Regions from separate parts of the Cupriavidus sp. LA-1 genome, predicted to be linked through region 3. Evidence: predicted binding sites of a transcription regulator. Region 3 holds the regulator's gene; each other region holds the start of a gene.
What was found. Region 3 encodes sigma-54, which starts transcription at its own class of promoters, with help from an activator protein. Its sites were predicted from a motif close to TGGCANGNAANCTGCTTT; they were not measured.
Positions count from the first base shown of each region.

Region 1: the regulator sigma-54 is predicted to act here: its motif matches at 3,681-3,698, upstream of urtA (urea ABC transporter substrate-binding protein).
Region 2: the regulator sigma-54 is predicted to act here: its motif matches at 5,706-5,723, upstream of ACZ5MJ_RS15275 (pilin).

Region 1 is NZ_AP031387.1:2,799,462-2,807,182, reverse strand. Features, by position in the region: gene cyoB (cytochrome o ubiquinol oxidase subunit I) at 1-160, shown strand, start outside; gene cyoC (cytochrome o ubiquinol oxidase subunit III) at 166-810, shown strand; gene cyoD (cytochrome o ubiquinol oxidase subunit IV) at 810-1,187, shown strand; gene ACZ5MJ_RS13065 (gamma-glutamyltransferase family protein) at 1,262-3,307, opposite strand; gene urtA (urea ABC transporter substrate-binding protein) at 3,753-5,009, shown strand; gene urtB (urea ABC transporter permease subunit UrtB) at 5,106-6,758, shown strand; gene urtC (urea ABC transporter permease subunit UrtC) at 6,758-7,721, shown strand, end outside.
Region 2 is NZ_AP031387.1:3,269,549-3,277,269, reverse strand. Features, by position in the region: gene recA (recombinase RecA) at 1-709, shown strand, start outside; gene recX (recombination regulator RecX) at 814-1,281, shown strand; gene ACZ5MJ_RS15295 (DUF2889 domain-containing protein) at 1,592-2,296, shown strand; gene sucC (ADP-forming succinate--CoA ligase subunit beta) at 2,386-3,552, shown strand; gene sucD (succinate--CoA ligase subunit alpha) at 3,650-4,531, shown strand; gene ACZ5MJ_RS15280 (TerC family protein) at 4,777-5,472, shown strand; gene ACZ5MJ_RS15275 (pilin) at 5,792-6,295, shown strand; gene ACZ5MJ_RS15270 (PglL family O-oligosaccharyltransferase) at 6,394-7,721, shown strand, end outside.
Region 3 is NZ_AP031387.1:3,445,652-3,453,372, reverse strand. Features, by position in the region: gene hprK (HPr(Ser) kinase/phosphatase) at 15-986, opposite strand; gene ACZ5MJ_RS16115 (PTS sugar transporter subunit IIA) at 1,067-1,522, opposite strand; gene hpf (ribosome hibernation-promoting factor, HPF/YfiA family) at 1,977-2,327, opposite strand; gene ACZ5MJ_RS16105 (RNA polymerase factor sigma-54) at 2,376-3,857, opposite strand; gene lptB (LPS export ABC transporter ATP-binding protein) at 3,994-4,794, opposite strand; gene lptA (lipopolysaccharide transport periplasmic protein LptA) at 4,852-5,499, opposite strand; gene lptC (LPS export ABC transporter periplasmic protein LptC) at 5,620-6,249, opposite strand; gene ACZ5MJ_RS16085 (KpsF/GutQ family sugar-phosphate isomerase) at 6,293-7,276, opposite strand; gene ACZ5MJ_RS16080 (monovalent cation:proton antiporter family protein) at 7,419-7,721, shown strand, end outside.

The DNA.
Region 1 (7,721 bases), 650 kb from region 3:
GACCTGGCATATCTGGTGGCTGGTCGTGGTTGGCCTGGTGGGCATGATCTGGGCGTTCATCCACCGCAGCAACGACGACCATATCGACTATTACGTGCCGGCCACCGAGGTCGAGCAGATCGAAACGCGCCATCTGCAGCGCATTGCTTCGCAAGCCTGAGAACCATGTCGACTCAAGTCCTAGACCGCATCCCCGCGCAGGCCGGCGCGCCGGCCCACGCCGACGCCCATGGCCATGACCATGCGCACCACGATACCAGTGCCAATACGGTGTATGGCTTCTGGATCTACCTGATGAGCGACTGCATCATCTTCGCCGGACTGTTCGCGGCCTTTGCCGTGCTGCGCGGCGAACTGGCAGGCGGCCCGTCGGCGAAGGAGCTGTTCGAGCTCAACTACGTGCTGGTGGAGACCTTCATCCTGCTGTTCTCCTCGATCACGTACGGCATGGCGATGATCTCGCTGCAGAACCGCAGCCTGAGCCGCGTGATGGTGTGGCTTGGCATCACGTTCCTGCTGGGCGCGGGTTTCATGGCGATGGAAATCAACGAGTTCCATCACCTGATCGCCGAAGGCGCCGGCCCGGGCCGCAGCGCGTTCCTGTCGTCGTTCTTCACCCTGGTCGGCACCCACGGCCTGCACGTTGCCAGCGGCATGCTGTGGATGATCGTGCTGATGTGGCAACTGTCGAAGAAGGGCATCACCCCGACCCTGACCAAGCGCCTGACCTGCCTGTCGCTGTTCTGGCACTTCCTGGACGTGGTCTGGATCGGCGTGTTTACCGTGGTCTACCTGATGGGACATCTGTGATGGCACAACACAACGCTCCGGCGGCGCACGGCGCCCACGACTCGCACGCGCATGACGCGCACGACAGCCACGCCGGCGGCCACGCCAGCTTCAAGTCGTACGCGATCGGCTTCATCCTGGCCGTGATCCTGACGGTGATCCCGTTCAAGATCGTGATGGACGGCACCATGGACAAGGGCACCATGCTCTGGATCATCCTCGGCATGGCCGTGGCCCAGATGCTGGTCCACCTGAAGTACTTCCTGCACCTGGACTCGTCGTCCGGGCAGCGCAGCAACGTGATCGCGCTGCTGTTCACGGCACTGATCCTGGTGATCGTGGTGGCGGGTTCGCTGTGGATCATGCACAACCTGAACGCCAACATGATGGTGATGTAAGGACCCGGCGTCCTGGCATCAAAAAAGGGGCCCCGCGCGGGGCCCCTTTTTCATTAGTGCGCCAACTGGCCGGTTCACGGCTTGAACGTATCCCCCAGCACCACGCCTTCGCGGCGCGGATCGGCGCCGCCGACCAGCGTGGTCGAGCTGCCGACGGTGGTGCGGATGATCGCGCTCAGGCCGCTGGACTGTGCCGCGATGTTCACGGTGTGCCCCAGGTTGCGCAGGCCCTTGACCAGCGGGTCGTTGTCGCCCGGCTGGCCGCCGGCCGGCGTGCTGGTATCGACATTGGGATGTTCGCCGCCGACGATCATGGCTGAGCCGGCGCCGTTGGAGCCGCCGAAGTCGATCATCGACACCGCCTGCTGTGCGTCCATGCCCCAGTCCAGCGATGCCACCAGGGTCTTGGCCACGTACTGGATGATGGTGGCGCCGCCCGGCGAACCGGTGGTCATGTAGAAGTCCCCGCGCGAGCCGTCGGCATTGCGCTTGAACACCAGCGTCGGCGCCATCGAGCTGCGCGGGCGCTTGCCCGGCTGCAGGCGGTTGGCCACCAGCACGCCGCCGGGGGCGGGATCGGCATTGAAGTCGGTCAGCTGGTTGTTGAGCAGGAAGCCGTTGGTCATGTGGTACGAGCCCAGGCCCGACTCGACGGTGGTGGTCATCGACACCACGTTGCCGTACTTGTCATGCAGCGACAGGTGGGTGGTGCCGTGCTCGTCCACCGAGGAAGGTGCCAGCGGCACGCTGCCCAGGTTGCCCGCCGCCACCGGCGTGGTCATCACGCCGACCGTGCTGATCAGGTCGGCGCGCTGGCGCAGGTAGGGCTTGTTCACCATGCTTTCCCAGCTTCCGCCCGGCAGGCCGATGAAGTCGGTGTCGGCCACGTACTTGTTGCGGTCGGCATAGGCCAGGTGGCCAGCTTCGCCAAGCAGGTGCGCGCCCAGCACGCTGGGGCGGCCGCCGTTCTTGTCCACCAGCGTGGGCGCATAGCGCGACATCTCGTAGTTCTCGACGATGCCCAGGATCTGCGCCACCGCGATGCCGCCCGACGACGGCGGCGGCATGCCGCACACCTCGTACTGGCGATAGGTGGTGCAGACCGGCTTGCGCGACTTGGCCTGGTAGTTGGCCAGGTCGCTCAGCGTGGTCACGCCGGGCGTGGTGTTGCCGTCGTAGGTGGTCTGGATCTTGTCGACGATGGCCTGCGCGATCGGGCCGTTCTTGTAGAACGCATCCGCGCCGCCGGCGGCAACGGCGGTGAACACACTGGCCAGCGCGGGATTCTTGATGATGGTGTTGACCGCGCGCGGCGTGCCGTCGGCATTCAGGAAGTAGGCGGCCATCTCGGGGTCGCGCTTGATGTTGGCAACGGTCGCGGCACCGGTGATCGCGGCGGCCATGCGCGGCGGAATCGCGAAGCCGTCGGTGGCCAGCTTGATTGCGGGCGTGAACAGGTCCTTCCACGCGGTCTTGCCGTGCTCGCCGTGGGCCAGCTCCAGCACCCGCAGCGTGCCGGGCGTGCCGATGGAGCGGCCGCTGCGTATGGCGGTGGGGGCGGGCGTGGTCTGGTCGGTCGCGGACTTCCAGCGCAGGTAGTTCTCGTCGGCGCCTGCAGGGGCCATCTCGCGCCCGTCATAGGCCGTGACCTGCTTGGTCGCGGCGTCGTAGTACATGATGAAGGTGCCGCCGCCAATGCCGGACGATTGCGGTTCCACCAGGTTCAGCACCATCTGCGCGGCCACCGCGGCATCCACCGCGGTGCCGCCGGCCTTCAGCACATCGCAGGCTGCCTTGGTGGATACCGGGTTGTTGGTCACCGCCATATAGGTCTTGCTGTAGACGGTGGACTTGGGCGCATAGCCGGTGGCCTGCTCCGGCGCGTTGGGATCGCCCGGCAGCACCACGGCTTCGCCGCCGGTGGTGCCGTCCAGTTCGCAGCCAGCGGCGGTCGTGGCCAGCGGCTGGACCGGCGGATCGTCGCCGCCGCCGCAGGCGCCCAGCGTCAGGGTGAGCACTGCCAGCGCCAGCTTGGCCAGGTGATGTGTCGAATGCGGCAGGGGCTGGCGTGGCGGTTGCGAGTCAGCGCGTGAAGCGTTGGGGTCGGCAGTGTACGGCATGGTTTCCTTTTTATTGTGGGCCCGGGAAATGCACGGCCGCGTCGCGCAGGAATGGACGCCGGCCAATGTGCACCGTAATCCTCTGGAGCAGTAACCTTAATCGCTGAATGTACTGATTTACATGCATTCGAACCCTGGGTTAAGCAGCTACTTAATCTCCTGAGGCGACCGCCGTCTCCGCGGGGGCGGGGGCGCCACGATGGAGCAGACAGCACCCCGTTCCCGGGCGCGATGCACCGCGATCGCCCCAATTCCCCCGTGCGCACAGTTGCAGTGCGAATCCTTCGTGCACGGCCCTGGTGCGCGCACGGTCCGCGGGCCGGGTTTGCCCAGCCATGCTGCCTGTGGCCTTGCGCGGGCCGGCGACACGCCATGGCACGCTAGTTGCAGAAGCATCCTCCGGGGAGCGTAGTCCCTGACCAACACGACAAACGGGAGCTGCAAAATGCAACGACGTGACATGCTGAAGCTGTCGGCGATAGCCGCCGCGGCGATGATCGGTACCAGCCCGCTGGCGCTGGCGCAGTCCAAGGAGCCGATCAAGGTCGGCATCCTGCATTCGCTGTCGGGCACCATGGCCATTTCGGAGACGTCGCTGAAAGACGTGGCCCTGATGACCATCGACGAGATCAACAAGAGCGGCGGCGTGCTGGGGCGCAAGCTGGAGCCGGTGGTGGTGGACCCGGCATCGAACTGGCCGCTGTTTGCCGAGAAGGCGCGCCAGCTGGTCAGCAAGGACAAGGTCGCGGTGACCTTCGGCTGCTGGACTTCGGTGTCGCGCAAGTCGGTGCTGCCGGTCTATGAGGAACTGAACTCGCTGCTGTTCTATCCGGTGCAGTACGAAGGCGAGGAGATGTCGAAGAACGTCTTCTACACCGGTGCGGCACCCAACCAGCAGGCAATCCCGGCGGTGGAATACCTGATGAGCAAGGAAGGCGGCGGCGCCAAGCGCTTCTTCCTGCTGGGCACGGACTATGTCTACCCGCGCACCACCAACAAGATCCTGCGCGCTTTCCTGAAGAGCAAGGGCGTCGCCGACAAGGACATCGAAGAGGTCTACACCCCGTTTGGCCACAGCGACTACCAGACCATCGTCGCCAATATCAAGAAGTTCTCGCAGGGCGGCAAGACCGCGGTGATCTCCACCATCAACGGCGACTCCAACGTGCCGTTCTACAAGGAACTGGGCAATGCCGGGCTGAAGGCCAAGGATGTGCCGGTGGTGGCGTTCTCGGTGGGTGAGGAGGAGCTGCGCGGCATCGACACCAAGCCGCTGGTGGGCCACCTGGCTGCCTGGAACTACTTCATGTCGGTCAAGAACCCCGAGAACGAAGCCTTCAAGAAGCAGTGGGCGGCCTGGGTCAAGGCCAACAACCTGCCCGGCGGCGACAAGCGCGTGACCAACGACCCGATGGAAGCCACCTACGTGGGCATCCATATGTGGGCGCAGGCCGTGAAGAAGGCGGGCACGACGGACACCGACAAGGTGCGCGCCGCCATGTACGGGCAGACCTTCAAGGCACCGGATGGCTTCACGCTGACCATGGGCGAGAACCACCACCTGTACAAGCCGGTGATGATCGGCGAAGTGAAGGGCGACGGCCAGTTCACGGTGGTCTGGAAGACACCGAAGGCCGTGCGCGCGCAACCGTGGAGCCCGTACATCGCGGGCAACGAGGGCAAGCCGGACAAGGTGATGTAAGCCCGGCCACGTTCTTCCGGTTTGGCTCCCCTCTCTCGCTTGCGGGAGAGGGGAGCCAACACCCGGCCCGCCATCATCCGCCACTCGCCAGCCCCTATGCGCTACCCCTTATCCCTTACCGCCATGCCCTGGCTGCGCGGCCTTCTGGCAGCGCTTCTGCTGGCCGCGGCGCCGTGGGCCACGGCGCTGACGCAGGCCGACCTGAAGCCGCTGGCCGAAGACGATTTCGATGCCAAGACCGCGGCCCTGAGCGCGCTGGCCAAGGCCCCGCCCGAGCAGGCCGGCCCGATCCTGAAGGCCCTGCAGGACGATGCGCTGCAATACGCGCCGTCGGTCGGCATGGTGCGCCAGGAGGGCGACAAGACGGTCGATGCCGTCACCGGCAAGCCCGTTGCGGTGAAGGCCGACGAGCTCGCATCCCTGACCCTGAACAACAGCCTGCGCGCGCTGGTCGACAGTGCCGCCAGCAGCCTGCTGCTGCAGTCGCCCGATATTGCGGTGCGCGCGCAGGCGATCGCCACGCTGCGCGACCAGCCCGAGAGCGCCTCGCGCGCGGCGGTCGAAGGTGCCCGCAAGAACGAGGCCGATGCCGGCCTGCGCACCAGCCTGAACGTGATCTGGGCCAACCTGGTGCTGGCCGAGCCGGCCGCCGCCGGCGACCGTGCCGCGCATGATGCCCGTCTTGAAGCGATCCGCATCCTCGGCAGCGACAGCAACCCGCAGAGCCGCCAGAAGCTGGCGCCGCTGATGGAGCGCGACAGCGCCGGCCACTACCGCGAGCCCGACGCCGACGTGCGCCTGGCCGCGCAGCAGGCGCTGGATACGCTGCGCGGCGACCAGCGCCGCGCCGAGCTGGTCGGCAACCTGTTCGCCGGCCTGAGCCTGGGCAGCGTGCTGCTGCTGGCCGCGCTCGGGCTGGCCATCACCTATGGCCTGATCGGCGTCATCAACATGGCGCACGGTGAATTCCTGATGATCGGCGCCTATGCCACCTATGTGGTGCAGTCGCTGTTCCGCGCCTATGCACCGGGTGCGTTCGACTGGTACCTGCCGGCGGCGCTGCCGGCGTCGTTCCTGGCGGCCGCGGTGGTCGGCTTCGTGCTGGAGCGGCTGGTGCTGCGCCACCTGTATGGCCGTCCGCTGGAAACGCTGCTGGCGACCTTCGGCGTGAGCCTGTTGCTGATGCAGGCGGTGCGCACGCTGTTCGGCGCGCAGAACGTCGAAGTGGCCAACCCGGCGTGGATGAGCGGCGGCATCGAATGGATGCCGGGCCTGGTGATCCCGTACAACCGCATCGTCATCATCCTGTTCGCGCTGGCGGTGGTGGCGGTGGCGTGGGCGGTACTGAACCGCACCCGGCTGGGGCTGTTCGTGCGCGCCACCACGCAGAACCGCACCATGGCGGCCTGCGTCGGCGTGCGCACCTGGAAGGTCGACAGCTACGCCTTTGCCTTTGGCGCCGGCATTGCCGGGCTGGGCGGCTGCGCGCTGTCGCAGATCGGCAATGTCGGCCCGGACCTGGGCCAGGCCTACATCATCGATTCCTTCATGGTGGTGGTGCTGGGCGGTGTCGGGCAGCTGGCGGGCACCATCGTCGGCGCCTTCGGGCTGGGCATCATCAATAAGTTCATCGAGCCGTTCTATGGCGCGGTGCTGGCCAAGATCTTCGTCCTGGTGCTGATCGTGCTGTTTATCCAGAAGCGGCCGCAGGGACTGTTCGCGCTCAAGGGGCGCAGCGCGGAGGCATGATGCAGCAATTTCAATCGAATTCTCCGGGAACGCCGTTCCGGCTTGCGGTGCCGGAACGCCAGGCGCTGTTTTCGCGGCGCGGCTGGCTGGCGCTGGTGGCGCTGGCGGTGATCGTCGCCATCGGCGTGCCGGTGTGCGCGCTGGTGCTGCCCGAGGGCCATCCGCTGCACCTGTCGGCCTATGCGCTGACGCTGGTCGGCAAGATCATGTGCTTTGCGCTGGCGGCGATCGCGCTGGACCTGGTGTGGGGCTACTGCGGCATCCTGAGCCTGGGCCACGGGCTGTTCTTCGCGCTGGGCGGCTATGCCATGGGCATGTACCTGATGCGGGCGATCGGACGCGAAGGCGTCTACAAGAGCGACCTGCCGGACTTCATGGTGTTCCTGGACTGGAAGGAGCTGCCGTGGTTCTGGCATGGCACCGAGCACCTCGGCTATGCGCTGCTGCTGGTGGTGCTGGTGCCGGGCGTGCTGGCGTGGCTGTTCGGCTTCTTTGCCTTCCGCTCGCGCATCAAGGGCGTGTACCTGTCGATCATCACGCAGGCGATGACGTATGCGGCGATGCTGCTGTTCTTCCGCAACGAGACCGGCTTCGGCGGCAACAACGGCTTCACCGATTTCAAGCGCATCGCGGGCTTTGCCATCGCCGCGCCGCAGACGCGCGCGGCGCTGTTCGTGCTGACCTTCCTGGCGCTGCTGGCGGGCTTCATCGCCTGCCGCTACATCGTGACCTCCAAGCTCGGCCGGGTGGTTACCGCGGTGCGCGATGCCGAGATGCGCGTGATGTTCTCCGGCTACAACCCGCTGGGCTACAAGCTGTTCGTGTGGACCTTCTCGGCGGTGCTGTGCGGGATTGCGGGAGCGCTGTACGTGCCGCAGGTGGGCATTATCAACCCCGGAGAGATGTCGCCCGGCAACTCGATCGAGATGGCGGTGTGGGTTGCGGTGGGTGGGCGCGGCACGC
Region 2 (7,721 bases), 180 kb from region 3:
CGTCGGCGACCTGCTGATCTCGCAGCCGGACACCGGCGAGCAGGCACTGGAAATCACCGACGCGCTGGTGCGCTCGGGCTCGATCGACCTGATCGTGATCGACTCGGTGGCGGCGCTGGTGCCCAAGGCCGAAATCGAAGGCGAAATGGGCGATTCGCTGCCCGGCCTGCAGGCCCGCCTGATGAGCCAGGCGCTGCGCAAGCTGACCGGCACCATCAAGCGCACCAACTGCCTGGTGATCTTCATCAACCAGATCCGCATGAAGATCGGCGTGATGTTCGGCTCGCCGGAAACCACCACCGGCGGCAATGCGCTGAAGTTCTACGCCTCGGTGCGCCTGGATATCCGCCGCATCGGCTCGATCAAGAAGGGCGACGACGTGATCGGCAACGAGACCAAGGTCAAGGTGGTCAAGAACAAGGTGTCGCCGCCGTTCCGCGAGGCCTTCTTCGACATCCTGTACGGCCAGGGCATTTCGCGCCAGGGCGAGATCATCGACCTGGGCGTGGACGCCAAGATCGTCGAGAAGTCGGGTGCGTGGTACAGCTACAACGGCGACAAGATCGGCCAGGGCAAGGACAACGCGCGCGAATACCTGCGCGAGAACCCCGATATTGCCGACGAGATCGAGAACAAGGTGCGCGCGGCGCTGGGCGTGGTGGCCATGAACCCCACGGCCGCAGCCACGGCGGTAGCGGTCGAAGACTGACCGCACCGGCGGCCACTGCGCCATCCGGAAGGCCGGGGCATCGCCGATGCCCCGGCCTTTTTGCTTGGCAGGCCCGAACTCATGCCCACAGATCCCGGAAACGCATGTCAACCCGTCCCCCGCTTTCGCTGAAGGCCCGCGCCGTCGGCTACCTGTCGCGCCGCGAGCACAGCCGCGCCGAGCTGGCGCGCAAGCTGGCGCCGCATGCTGAATCGGCCGAGCAACTGGAGCAGCTGCTGGACGCGCTGGAGCGCGAGAACTGGCTGTCGAACCAGCGCTTTGCCGACAGCCTGGTGCATCGCCGCGGCGCCCGCTACGGCACCGCGCGCGTGATGCAGGAAGCCAAGACCCACAAGCTCGGCAGCGAGGAGCTTGGCGAGTTGCAGGAGCGCCTGCGCGCCACGGAAGTCGAGCGCGCGCGCGAGGTCTGGCGCAAGCGCTTCGGCACCCCGCCGGACACGCCCGAGGCCAGGGCAAAGCAGATCCGCTTCATGGTGGCGCGCGGATTTTCGCGTGCGGTCGTCAGCAAGATCATCCAGGGTGCGGACGAAGACTACGGCGACGAGGGTTGAATGCCGGCGTGTGGTGCTGGCGGCATTTTCTGGCCGGAGTACCTGCACTGGCATCAGGGTGTATCCGCTGCATCGCACCATGCCCGGGCCGAGGTGGCGACGATTTTGTTGCCACGCCGGAGCCGGTGTCCGCTGGTGCATTGCGGCAAGGCGCCTTCCCATGCGGGCCGCCATGGTTGGCCGACAATCCCGCCGCGACAGTTGCCGCGCAAGGATGTTCCCGGCCAACGCGGCGCGGCATGTTAAACTCCCCGGGTTATTCGGTGCTCCGGCGCCGCCGTTCCCCAGCCCCCGTATTTCCAGCCTGGCCATGCCTCTGTCCCAGCCCGTCAACCGCTCCCAGCGTCACCGTCGCGCCATTACGGCCGAGGCGTACCAGAGAGAGGACGGCTTGTGGGATATCGAGGTGCGCCTGACCGACACCAAGCCTCGCGACATCGAACTGGCCGGCGACCGCGTCCGGCCGGTGGGCCAGCCCCTGCACGACCTGTGGCTGCGCATCACGATCAACGAGGCCATGACGGTGCTGGATGCCGAGGCCTGTTCGGACTGGGTGCCGTATCCGTCCCATTGCGACACGATCGGCCCGGCCTACCGCAAGCTGATCGGGCTGAACCTGCTCAAGGGCTTCCGCAAGGCGGTGCGCGAGCGCCTGGGCGGCATGCACGGCTGCTCGCACCTGACCGAGGCCGCGGGCGTGCTGCCCAGCACCGCGATCCAGGCCTTTGCCGGTGAAGTCATCGATATCCGCGGCAACGGCGAGGACGATCCAAATCCGGAGCCGCCCTATCAGTTGAACGGCTGCCATGCCCTGCGTTTCGATGGCGAGGTGGTCCGTCAGTTTTACCCGCGCTGGTATGGTCACCAGCCGAAGCCCAAGGTACGGGCCGAGGCCGCGCCTGCCGTCGCAATGGCGCCTCAGGTGCCAGCCGCGGCCAATGGCGACCGCGGTGGTGACGCAAACGACGGCAACGACGCTGTCCCGGCCGAGCGGCCGACCGGCACCTCCGGCTGATTCTCAGGATTGGCCAGCCCGACGAGAGAGTTCGTCTTCATTCAGATTCTTCCCTTCTACCTTTTACGCCTACCCGAAAGGAAACACGCATGAATATCCATGAGTATCAAGGCAAGGAAATCCTGCGCAAATACAATGTGCCGGTTCCGCGCGGCATTCCCGCGTTCTCGGTTGACGAGGCCCTGAAGGCCGCAGAAACGCTCGGCGGCCCGGTGTGGGTCGTCAAGGCCCAGATTCATGCGGGTGGCCGCGGCAAGGGCGGCGGCGTGAAGGTTGCCAAGAGCATCGACGACGTCAAGACCTACGCTTCGAACATCCTGGGCATGCAGCTGGTCACGCACCAGACCGGTCCGGAAGGCAAGAAGGTCAACCGCCTGCTGATCGAAGAAGGCGCCGACATCAAGAAGGAACTGTACGTTTCGCTGGTGGTGGACCGCGTTTCGCAGAAGGTCGCGCTGATGGCCTCGAGCGAAGGCGGCATGGACATCGAAGAAGTCGCTGCCCACAGCCCGGAAAAGATCCACACCCTGATCATCGAGCCGTCGATCGGCCTGACCGACGCGGAAGCCGATGACATCGCCCGCAAGATCGGCGTGCCCGACGCGAGCGTGGCGCAAGCCCGCCAGGCCCTGCAAGGCCTGTACAAGGCGTTCTACGAAACCGACGCTTCGCTGGCTGAAATCAACCCGCTGATCCTGACCGGCGACGGCAAGGTCATCGCCCTGGACGCCAAGTTCAACTTCGACTCGAACGCCCTGTTCCGTCATCCGGAAATCGTCGCCTACCGCGACCTGGACGAAGAAGACGCCAACGAAATCGAAGCTTCGAAGTTCGACCTGGCCTATATCTCGCTGGACGGGAACATCGGCTGCCTGGTGAACGGCGCCGGCCTGGCCATGGCCACCATGGACACCATCAAGCTGTTCGGCGGCGAGCCGGCCAACTTCCTCGACGTGGGCGGCGGTGCCACCACCGAGAAGGTGACCGAAGCCTTCAAGCTGATGCTGAGCAACCCGAACGTGGAGGCCATCCTGGTCAACATCTTCGGCGGCATCATGCGCTGCGACGTGATCGCCGAAGGCGTGATCTCCGCGTCCAAGGCCGTGCACCTGACGGTGCCGCTGGTCGTGCGCATGAAGGGCACCAACGAGGACCTCGGCAAGCAGATGCTGGCCGACTCGGGCCTGCCCATCATCTCGGCCGACACGATGGAAGAAGCCGCCCAGAAGGTGGTGGCCGCTGCCGCTGGCAAGTAAGCCGTCGCACGAACGCAACCATACGCGAACGCGAGCGGTGCGCCGGGCTCACTGAGCCCTTGCGCGCGCCGCTCGTAGAAAAGCAAAGGATTACAGCATGTCGATTCTGATCAACAAAGACACCAAGGTCATCACCCAGGGCATCACCGGCAAGACCGGCCAGTTCCACACCCGTGGCTGCCGCGACTACGCCAACGGCAAGAACTGCTTCGTCGCAGGCGTGAACCCGAAGAAGGCCGGCGAAGACTTCGAAGGCATTCCCATCTACGCCAGCGTCAAGGACGCCAAGGCCCAGACCGGCGCCACCGTGTCGGTCATCTACGTGCCGCCCGCAGGCGCCGCTGCCGCGATCTGGGAAGCCGTTGACGCCGACCTGGACCTGGTGGTCTGCATCACCGAAGGCATCCCCGTGCGCGACATGATGGAAGTCAAGGACCGCATGCGCCGCGAGAACAAGAAGACCCTGCTGCTGGGACCGAACTGCCCGGGCCTGATCACGCCGGACGAAATCAAGATCGGCATCATGCCGGGCCACATCCACCGCAAGGGCCGCATCGGCGTGGTGTCGCGCTCGGGCACGCTGACGTATGAAGCCGTGGGCCAGCTGACCGCGCTGGGCCTGGGCCAGTCGTCGGCTGTCGGCATTGGTGGCGACCCCATCAACGGCCTGAAGCACATCGACGTCATGAAGATGTTCAACGACGATCCGGAAACGGACGCCGTGGTCATGATCGGTGAAATCGGTGGTCCGGACGAAGCCAACGCGGCTTACTGGATCAAGGACAACATGAAGAAGCCGGTGGTTGGCTTCATCGCTGGCGTGACCGCGCCTCCGGGCAAGCGCATGGGCCACGCCGGCGCGCTGATCTCGGGCGGTGCCGACACCGCCCAGGCCAAGCTGGAAATCATGGAAGCCTGCGGCATCAAGGTGACCAAGAACCCGTCCGAAATGGGCCGCCTGCTGAAGGCAATGCTGTAACTGCCGAGTGCTTTCGAGCGCGTCGTCCCGCCCGCGCGGGAATGACGAGACATTGCCCCCGCCCCGTGCGGGGGCAATGTCATTCTGGCGGGACGGTTCCTAGGGTATTTCCCAAGTCGTCTCGCCGGGGTTTGAAACCGAATCGAAAGGTTCGTACGATAAATATTCATGTCTGTGTTTTCAGACATCCGAATCGCCATCATATGGCGGGCCGGGCCCATAGATAGAACTCGAGGAGCCTCCCCGTGGAACTGCTGTCTTCCACCACATTCTGGATTGCGTTGGGATCGATCATCCTGACCAACATCGTCCTGTCCGGCGACAACGCCGTGGTGATCGCGCTTGCCTCGCGCAACCTGCCGCCCGCCCAGCAGAAGAAGGCCATCTTCTGGGGCAGCGCCGCCGCCATCATCATGCGCGTGGTGCTGACCGTGGCCGCGGTCAAGCTGCTGAGCCTGCCGTACCTGAAGATCATCGGTGCCGTGCTGCTGGTCTATATCGGCGTGCAGCTGCTGACCGGCGACGACGACGAGGACGGCCATGACGCCAAGGACAATATCTGGGCCGCCATCCGCACCATCCTGATCGCCGACCTGGTGATGTCGCTGGACAACGTGGTCGCCGTGGCCGCCGCCGCCCAGAAGGGCCCGGAAGGCAGCCAGCTGATGCTGCTGATCCTGGGCCTGGGCCTGTCGATCCCGCTGATCGTGTTCGGCAGCACCATCCTGCTCAAGGTGATGGAACGCTTCCCGGTCATCATCGTGCTGGGCGCCGCGCTGCTGGGCTACCTAGCCGGCGAAATGCTGGTCAGCGACCCGGTCGACGCAGCCTGGTTCGAAGTCCACGTGCCGCACGCCCACCTGGTATTCGGCGTCGCCGGCGCGATCCTGGTGGTGCTCATCGGCAAGCTGCTGAGCCGCCGCCAGGCACAGACTGCCTGACGAGACTTCGCCTGGGTGAGCAGGGCGGCCTGATGGCCGCCTTTTTTCGTCAGCGCCGCCGCGATGCGGTTGCTGGCCTTCTGGCCAACTAACTCATGTAAGTGATCGCATATTTTGTCGGTCTGGTCCGTGATGGCGGGCAGGGGTGACAATTTTTGGCGCAACCGGCGAGACTTCCCCTGACGGGTGACGAAAATTGTCGCTTTTCTACGCCTTACGAATGGGGGATCCGCTGGCACGCTTACTGCTCAATCGTTCCCGCGTCACGAAAAACGAAGACGTGCAACGCTTAACCAAAATCTCTTCGAGGGGTCAAATCATGCAACGGGTGCAACTTAAGAAACTGGGCCGCCGCGTCCAGAAGGGTTTTACGCTGATCGAACTGATGATCGTGGTGGCGATCATTGGTATTCTGGCGGCGATTGCGATTCCGCAGTATCAGGACTACACGATCCGGGCGCGCCTGGCAAAAGTGCCTAGCGCGGTTGAGCCGCTGAAAATCGCGGTAGCTGAATATATGCAGTACAACGGTGGCGATCCCAGCGCAATTGTGGCGGACTCCTGGACAGGTGCTCAGACAGCTGGCGGCTTGGGCCTTACGGCGGCGCCGACGGCCACCAGCGAAATCGCGAGTTACAACCTCACCACGAAAACTGGGGCAATTGTCGTGACGCTTGCGGCCACCGGTATTGGTACGTGCGCAAATGGTAAGACGATCACGTACACGCCGGCCCCCAATGCCGGAAGCAACGTCTTGACGTGGACCGTATCAACGAATGCCGCCGCGGCACCGTGCACAACGGAAATTGCTAAGTGGAAGTAATTTAAAGAGTTAGGAATCAGCAGGCGCCCCTATCGGGGCGCTTTTTCTTTTCCCCTTCGGCAAGCTATCATGCGCCTTTTCTCCAACAAGGCGCTCCCATGCCGCCGTCGAAGACTGATCTACCGGCGGCTGCCGTTGCCCTAGCGGTTGCTGTTCCGCTGCTGGTTTCCAAGCATACCCTGCCGCTCGCAACGTTCTACGGCGAATGGGTGGCAGCTGCGCTTTGCGTGCTTTGTCTTTTACTCGAGCATCAGCGATCGTCAACAAGCAACAGATCGCTGCCTTGGGTTGCAGTATTTCCGCTTTGGCTCCTCGCTATTAGCCTCGTGCACGTTGCCACAGCCTTGCCTGATGTCTCTGGCAGTCGCCTTCTCACGCAAATCGCACTAACTCTCGGCGTGGCGGTCATGATTGCGGTGTGGCGCTACCTTCAGTCATCGCCCCCAAATGTACGGCTAGCCATGGCTGCCACCCTCGCCACAGCCTTCGTTCTGGCCGGTCTCTTGGGCACGCTGGCCCAGTGGATCCAGCTCTTCCACCTAGAACCCCGCACCCTCGGCCTCGTCTCCACCTACTTCTACGACACCAACCGCCGCCTCTGGGGCAACCTGAACCAGCCCAACCACCAGGCCACCGTCGAAGGCCTGGCGCTGGCCGCATCAGTATGGCTGGCCTCGCGTGGCCGCCTGCGCTTCCCGATGTGGCTCGCAGCCGTGGCCCTGCTGGTAAGTGGCATCGTGCTCTCCGGTTCGCGCACCGGCGTGCTGCATGTTGGCCTGGCTGGGCTCTACGCGCTGATCGCCGCGTGGCTCGCGCGAGACGCTCGACGCGACCTGGATCCGATGCAGCGACCAATCGGTCTGCTCGTCGCCGCAGTCGCGATGGTGGCCATGCTGCTGATCCTGCAACCTGCGATCCGCGCGGCAGGCCATGCGTTTGACTGGCACCTGTTCGATACCATCGCGCAGCTTGAAGCCGAAGACCAGATGTCCGCGCGCGGTGCGCTGTGGACGCATGCGCTGGCCATGTTCCGCTCCCACCCGTGGTTCGGCGTCGGCTGGGGCGAGTTCGGCTGGGCGCAGTTCCAGCAGCTGCCGCAAGTCGGCGTCAAGGTGGAGATGTCCCTGCACGCGCACAACGCCATTCTCGACTTGCTGGCGAAGACGGGGATCGCCGGCACCGCCGGCGTGGGCGTGATCCTGCTGGCGTGGCTATGGCGCGTGATTCGTGTGCGCCTGTGGCACGGCGACAGCGAAGAGCGCAAGCAGACCGTGCTGGTGCTGACCTGGCTGGCGATGCTGTGCGCGCATTCGATGCTCGAATACCCGCTGCATTACCTGTATTTCTTCCTGCCGTTCTGCTTCATGCTCGGTTGGCTGGAGCCGTCGGGCTTCGGGCGCTGGCGCGTGCCGATGCCATTGGCACG
Region 3 (7,721 bases):
TGAAAACGCCGGGCTTACAGCAGGCGGCCCTGGCCGCGCGACACGACGTCGGCCTGCATGGCGGCGCGTTGGCGGTCCATGAAGTCGCGCAGCGTGTCGATGCCGCGCAGGCGCAGGATGGTGTTGCGCACGGCGGCCTCGACCAGCACGGCGAGGTTGCGGCCGGCCGCCACCTGGATCTTGACCATGTGGATCGGCAGGCCCAGCACGTCCAGGTACTGCGAATCGAGCGGCAGCCGCTCGAACTCGCCGTCGTTGCGCCGCACCAGCTGCACCACCAGCTTGATCTTCATCTTCCGGCGCACCGCGGTCTCGCCGAAGATGGTCTTGATATCGAGCAGGCCCAGGCCGCGCACTTCCAGCAGGTTCTGCAGCAGCGGCGGGCAGCGGCCCTCAATGAAATCCGGCCCCAGCCGGACGAAGTCGACCGCATCGTCGGCCACCAGCCCGTGGCCGCGCGAGATCAGTTCCAGGCCCAGTTCGCTCTTGCCCAGTCCCGATTCACCCATGATCAGCACGCCCATGCCCAGGATGTCGAGGAACACCCCGTGCATGGTCACGCGCGGCGCGGAGATGCGCGACAGGTACAGGCGCAGGTGGTCGATCACCGCCGCCGACGATACCGGCGTGGTGAACAGCGGCGTTGACGAGCGCGTGCAGCGCAGTTCCAGGTCGGGCGGCGGCTCCATGCCGTCGGCGATCACCAGGAAGGGCGGCTCCAGCAGGATCAGCTCGCCCATCTGGCGCTTGCGGGTCTCGTCGTCCAGGCGCTGGTAGTAGGTGATCTCGGGTTTGCCGAGCACCTGGATGCGGTTCGGGTGGATCAGGTTCAGGTGGCCCACCAGGTCGGCGGCGGAGGTGGCTTCGCGGGCGAACTCCACGTCAAAGGCGCGGTCCGCGCCCTCCAGGCCGGCCACCCACGAGAGTTTGATGTCGGCTGCGTTGTCGTCGAAGATGGACTGGGAGGTGACGCCGGTGAGTTCCATGCGGTATGACTGGTAGGGCGGTGTGCGAAGCGCGTGGCGCCTGCCCGGTCTGTGCCGGCCCGCTTTGGGGGATCAGGGGATCAGGGGTGCCATGCGATCAGCAACTCGTGCACCGCATCGGGCGTGGGCAGTGTCGCCAGCCCTTCGCGCATGTCGCGGTCCGAAAGCAGTTGCGCGATCTCGGACAGGATTTCCAGATGCTGCTGCGTGGCCTGTTCGGGCACCAGCAGGAAGATCAGCAGCGATACCGGCTTGCCGTCGGGCGATTCGAACGGAATCGGCTCGGCCAGGCGCATGAAGGCGGCCAGGGGATGCTTCAGTCCCTTGATGCGGCCGTGCGGGATCGCCACGCCGGCGCCCAGGCCGGTAGAGCCCAGCGACTCGCGTGCGAACAGGTTGTCGGTCACGATGGCGCGCGCGACGCCATGGTTGTTCTCGAAGAGGAGCCCGGCCTGCTCAAACACACGCTTCTTGCTGGTGACGCTGACGTCGAGATTGATGTTGCCGGGTGGCAGCAATTTGGCCAAACGATTCATGGGCGATGCGCAGGATTTCAGTTAGCGGGCGGATCGTTCCGCCGGGCAGGGGGCCGGCTCCGGGCTGCCCCTGGCCTGGCCGGAGGCGTCCGGCCCATTATAGAGCAGCGGCCACCCTCGGATTGTGCGGTGCAGCGGAGCAAGCTGGTGCAGAACGATACATGGCGATGCAATCGTGCCTCCGGGCCAAGAGCCGTCGCACCGATGCAGGGCGCGGCCAGGATTCCCCTCTCTTTGTATGGCGCAGCATACACCTTGCCGCCGCGCTTGCGAACACTCTTGCTCATTCGGGTGAAAAGCGTTTGCTCCGATGCCACAGCACGCCGCGGCGCCAGTCCAGGCCCGGCCTGGCTCTGGCCGGCGCAACGCGAGGGCGCAAAAAAGCCGCGCTTCGTGGCGCGGCTTGCCTGTTCAATCCTGAGTCAGCAGCCCTCTGCGGGGCTGCCGGGCACGGTCATTGCTGCATTTGCGCTGCGGCCATCTGGTACTTGACCGCTTCGCGGTCGTGGCCTTGCACGCGATCCTTGTAGCGGATCACCTGACGGTCCAGCTTGTCGACGAGTGCGTCGATCGCCGCATATAGGTCTTCGTGATGCGCCTCGACAAAGATGTCCTTGCCCTTGAGATGTAGATTGATTTCTGCGTACTGACGCCGGTCCTTTTCCTTGTGATTGTCGACAGAGAGCAGCACGCTAACGCCAATGACCTGATCGAAATGCCTGACGATTCGCTCCAGCTTCGTTTCCACGTACTCACGCAGAGGGGGCGTGATGTCCAGGTGGTGTCCACTGATCTTGAAGTTCATAGCGCTTCTCCTTCTGAAAGAGCCTCACCAGGCAGGCGGTGGGCTCGGCTACAAAGACTTGCGGAGATTGACTGCGGGGATCTTCAGGGCCTCGCGATACTTGGCAACGGTGCGTCGTGCGACAACGAAGCCTTGCTCACCCAGCAGTTCGGCGATGCGACTGTCGGAAAGGGGATTCCTCGGGTCTTCGGCTCCTATCAGTTGCTTGATCAAGGCGCGGATGGCCGTTGATGAAGCCGCGCCACCGGTTTCGGTGGACACGTGGCTGCCGAAGAAGTACTTCAGTTCGAAAGTACCCATCGGCGTTGCCATGTATTTATTGGTCGTCACCCGGGAGATGGTTGACTCGTGTAATCCCAGTGTATCGGCAATCTCCCGCAAAACCAAGGGGCGCATGGCGATTTCACCGTGGGTGAAAAAGTTCTTTTGACGCTCGACAATGGCTTGCGAGACACGCAGGATCGTATCGAACCTTTGCTGGATGTTCTTGATCAGCCAGCGTGCCTCCTGCAGTTTCTGCTGCAGCCCCGCGGTGCCGGTTTCCCCTTTTGCGCCACGCAGGATTTGTGCATACATATCGTTGATGCGCAGCCTTGGCATCACATCCGGGTTGAGCTGCGCGATCCAGCCGCCGCCGCTCTTGCGCACGAACACATCCGGCACCACGAAATCGGCTTCCGGTCGGCTGTAGGCATGGCCCGGGTAGGGCGCCAGCGAGCGGATCAGGTCGTGGGCTGCCTTCAGCGCCGCTTCATCGACCTGCAGCGCCTTCTTCAGCCGCGTGTAGTCGCGTACCGCCAGCAACTCCAGGTGATTGGTGACGATGTTCAGCGCCAGGTCGCGCTGCGGGTGGGTCAGGCGGCGCAGCTGCAGCGCCAGGCATTCGGCGGCATTGCGCGCGCCCACGCCCGGCGGGTCGAAGCTCTGCAGCAGTGTCAGGATCGCGTGGACTTCGTCGAGCTCGAATTCGAGTTCTTCGGGCAACTCCATGCAGATCTCTTCAAGCGATGCGCTCAGGTAGCCATCGTCGTCGAGCGACTCGATCAGGAAGATGGCCAGGCCCTTGTCGCGCGCCGAGATCTTCAGCGGCGTCAGCTGCTCCATCAGGTATTCGCGCAGCGTGGGCTCGGCTTCGCGCAGCTGCATCGGCGTCTTTTCGTCCTCGTCGCCTTGCGGACGGCGGGCAAAGTCGTCCAGGCTCCAGTCGCTGCTGCCGTAGTCGTCGCCGCTGCTGTTGTCGCCAAAGCTGTCGTCGTCACCCGCGCCGTCGGCACGGGCGTCGCCATTGCCCTGGGGTTCGGCGGGGGCGGGCGCGGGTGCGCTCTGGACATTGACCGAGCCATCCGCGGCCACGCGCAGCGGGCTCTCGATCCAGTCGTTCTCACGCTCGAGCAGCGGGTTTTCCGTCAGGGCCTGTTCGACTTCCTGCTGCAGTTCCAGCGTGGAAAGCTGCAGCAGCCGGATCGACTGCTGCAACTGCGGGGTCAGTGCCAGATGCTGGGAGAGGCGGAGCTGTAGCGACGGTTTCATGCGACCTATTTTATGCGCATCTTTCCGATGTTGGAACGGAAATTGCTATCGCTGATGGACTCCGATCGACGCTGGCTGTGGGGCGGCTGCGCGCGCCCCGCCGGAATGCCTGCCGCGCAAGGGGCAGGCCGTCATGTCACATGCGGAAGTTCTCGCCCAGGTAGACGCGCCGCACGGCGTCATTGGCGATGATTTCCTCGGGCTGGCCCTCGGCCAGCACCGCGCCTTCGCTGATGATGTAGGCGTGATCGCAGATGCCGAGCGTCTCGCGCACATTGTGGTCGGTGATCAGCACGCCGATATTGCGCGCCTTGAGGAAGCTGACGATGCGCTGGATCTCGCCCACGGCGATCGGGTCCACGCCGGCGAAGGGCTCGTCCAGCAGGATAAAGCGCGGCGACGACGCCAGCGCGCGTGCAATTTCCACGCGGCGGCGCTCGCCGCCCGACAGCGACAGCGCGGGGTTGTTGCGCAGGTGCGCGATCTGCAGGTCGTCGAGCAGCGAATCCAGGCGGCGCTCGATCTCGGCCTTGGCCAGCGGCTTGCCCTTGTCCAGCTGCAGTTCCAGCACCGCGCGGATGTTCTCCTCGACGTTGAGCTTGCGGAACACCGAGGCTTCCTGCGGCAGGTACGACAGCCCCATGCGCGCGCGCTCGTGGATCGGCAGGCCGCTGATATGGTCGCCGTCGAGCACGATATCGCCCTCGTCCAGCGCCACCAGGCCCACGATCATGTAGAACGACGTGGTCTTGCCCGCGCCGTTGGGGCCGAGCAGCCCGACCACCTCGCCGCTCTTCACGTCGAGCGAGACGTCCTTGACCACCGTGCGCGAGCCATAGCGCTTCTTCAGGTGGCGCACGACCAGCGTGCTGCCGCCGGGAAGGACGGTGGAGGCTTCGACGGAAGGCTTGTCGGCGATGGTTGCGGTATCGGTCATAGGCACAGTCAGGCGTTCGGGCGTTTCAGGCGCGGGCGGGCAGGTCCGCGCCCGGCGTCATGGTTTGTTGGCGGGCGCGGGGGCCGGCTTCAGGTCCAGCGGCGAGCCGCCGCTGCCCGGGGTGCCGGCCTTCGGGTCCTGGCGCGGCGACAGTACCGCGCGCACGCGGCCGGACGAATTGGCGGCGGCGGCGTCGCCGCTGCCGCCGGCGGCCGTGTAGAACTCCTTGCGGCTGTCGTAGGTCAGCACCGCGCCGCGGATCTCGTCGACCAGCTTGGCACCCTGCAGGCGCGCCATGCGGGCATTGCCGATCAGCTTGGAGAATTCCTGCTTGCCGTCGTATTCGATGCGGTCGCCCCAGCCGTCGATGTATTCGTCGACGCCTTCGCGCTTTTGCCGGATGTAGGCCTGCTTGCCCGGCTTGGCGGTGGCCACCGCGAACTGGTAGCCCTCGGGGTCGGTGCGCAGCTCGGCGGCGTCCGACTTCAGGATCATGGTGCCCTTGGTCAGCACCACATTGCCGGTCAGCGTATAGATCTGCTTGACGTCGTCGTAGCTGGCGTTGTCCGCCTCCAGCACCATCGGCTTGTCGCGGTCCGCGCGCTCGGCAAGGGCAGGCTGGGCCAGCAGGCCGAAAGCCATGGCCAGCGCGAGCAGGGCCGGGGCGGTGCGTCGACGGGACGAAGTCGTCAGGGAAGCGGTCATGTTGGCAGGGTTGCTTGAAGGCGTCGGGATACTTGGTGGTGCGGTTTCACGCGGGTTTGCACGGGTCTGCATGCGTTCGTGCGTGCCGGCGCCGCGTGCGCGGCCCCGCTGGGCCAGGGTTCAGGAACCCGGCGCGCGGGCCGGCGACGGCCCGGTGACGATAGTGCCGCGCACATTGCCGAGCAATTGTACTTCGCGGGTGACGTTGTTGAAGATCAGGCCGTTGGCAGTCATCACCGAGGGGCCACGCGTGAGCTTGACCGGCTTGTCGGTCTTGACGATGTCGTCGTTGATCAGCAGCTGGAAGTAGCTCGAGGCCGCGGTAAGCTGCGGGTCCTTGGACGCGTCCGCGCCCTGCTGGCGCAGCACGAAGCCGTTGTCGTACAGGTCGATCACCGAGCCTTCGGCGTTCATGCGGCCGATGTCGGCGCGGGCGGTCACCGGCGGGCGCTCCGGCTGATACGCGCGCATGGCGGGACGCGTGACCTCGTAGGTCTGGTCGTCCTCGAAATGGACCATGCGATCGCCGGTGAAGCGAATCTTGGTGCTGCCGTCAGGCGCCAGCTCGGTGGCCGAGAAGTGGTCCATGAAGTAGTCAGGCTCGTGCTTCTTGGTGTTCTGCGCGGCCTGGTCTTCCTTGGGGGAGTTGATCTGGACCAGCCAGAACGTGCTGCCCGCCACGATGGCCATCAGCAGCAGCGGCAGCAGCCGCATGACGATGCCGCTGAGGGAGGCGAGGAGTGCCTGCATGGTGTCCTTGGCGTTGTGCCGGTTGTGGCGGGCCCGCGCCCGCTCAGATGACCTTGGCGCGCGTCAGGTCGTGGATATGCAGCGCGCCGGTCAGGCGGCCGGCGTCATCCACCACCAGCAGCTGGTTGATGCGGTTGGCTTCCATCACCTGCACCGCTTCCACGGCCAGCTGGTTCTCGTTGACCACGCGCGGGTTGCGGTGCATGACCTCGCCGATGGGCACGGTCTTCCAGTCGCGCGGGGTTTCCAGCAGGCGGCGCAGGTCGCCGTCGGTGAACACGCCGATGGCGTGCCCGTCCGGGTCGACCACCGCGGTCATGGCCATGCCCTTGCGGGTGATTTCCATCAGCGCCTGGGCCAGCGGCGTGTTCTCACGCACCTCGGGCACGGCGTTGCCGGTGCGCATCACGTCGCGCACATGGGTCAGCAGCTTGCGCCCGAGCGCGCCGCCGGGGTGCGAGCGGGCGAAGTCTTCCTCGCCGAAACCGCGCGCGTCCAGCACCGCCACCGCCAGCGCATCGCCCAGCGCCAGCGCCGCGGTGGTGCTGGCCGTCGGCGCCAGGTTCAGCGGGCAGGCTTCCTTCTCGACCGCCGCGTCCAGGTGGACGTCGGCCAGCCTGGCCAGGTTGGAGTCGGGGTTGCCGGTGACCGAGATCAGCCGCGCGCCGATGCGCTTGACGATCGGGATGATCGACAGCAGCTCGCCGGTCTCGCCCGAATTGGAAAAGGCGATCAGCACGTCGTCGCGCGTGACCATGCCCAGGTCGCCGTGGCTGGCTTCGGCCGGGTGCACGAAGAACGCCGGTGTGCCGGTCGAGGCCAGCGTGGCAGCGACCTTGCGCCCGATATGGCCGGACTTGCCGATGCCGGAGACGACGACGCGCCCGGTGCATTGCAGGATCAGCTGCACGGCACGGGCAAAGTCGCCGTTCAGGCGTCCGGAAAGTGCGGAAACCGCGTCGGCTTCAGTCTGGAGGGTGTCTCGGGCGAGCCTGAGTGCTCGATCCGCATCGAAATTGGCTATCATGGCGACGAAGTATACCAACGAATGCGATGGCGCCTGGCCCGACCCCATGGCGCACATCGTGCTTGCCGTGCTCGCCGTATTTTGCCGGCAGGGTGCCCGTGCCGGGTCGGACGCGCGCCTGGCCGGTCACCCAGACCTCCTGATGCATTCTCCGCTGGAACTGACCCTGGTGCTGCTGGCCGCCGCCGTCTTTGGCGTGGTCGCATTCCGCATGCTGCAGCTGCCGCCGATGCTGGGCTACCTGGCCGTGGGCATCCTGATCGGCCCGCACGCGCTGGGGCTGGCCAGCGACACCGCGCAGACCAAGTACCTGGCCGAATTCGGCGTGGTCTTCCTGATGTTCTCGATCGGGCTGGAATTCAACCTGACCAAGCTGCGCTCGATGAAGCGGCTGGTGTTTGGCATGGGCGGCTCGCAGGTGGTGCTGTCGCTGCTGGCGGTGGTG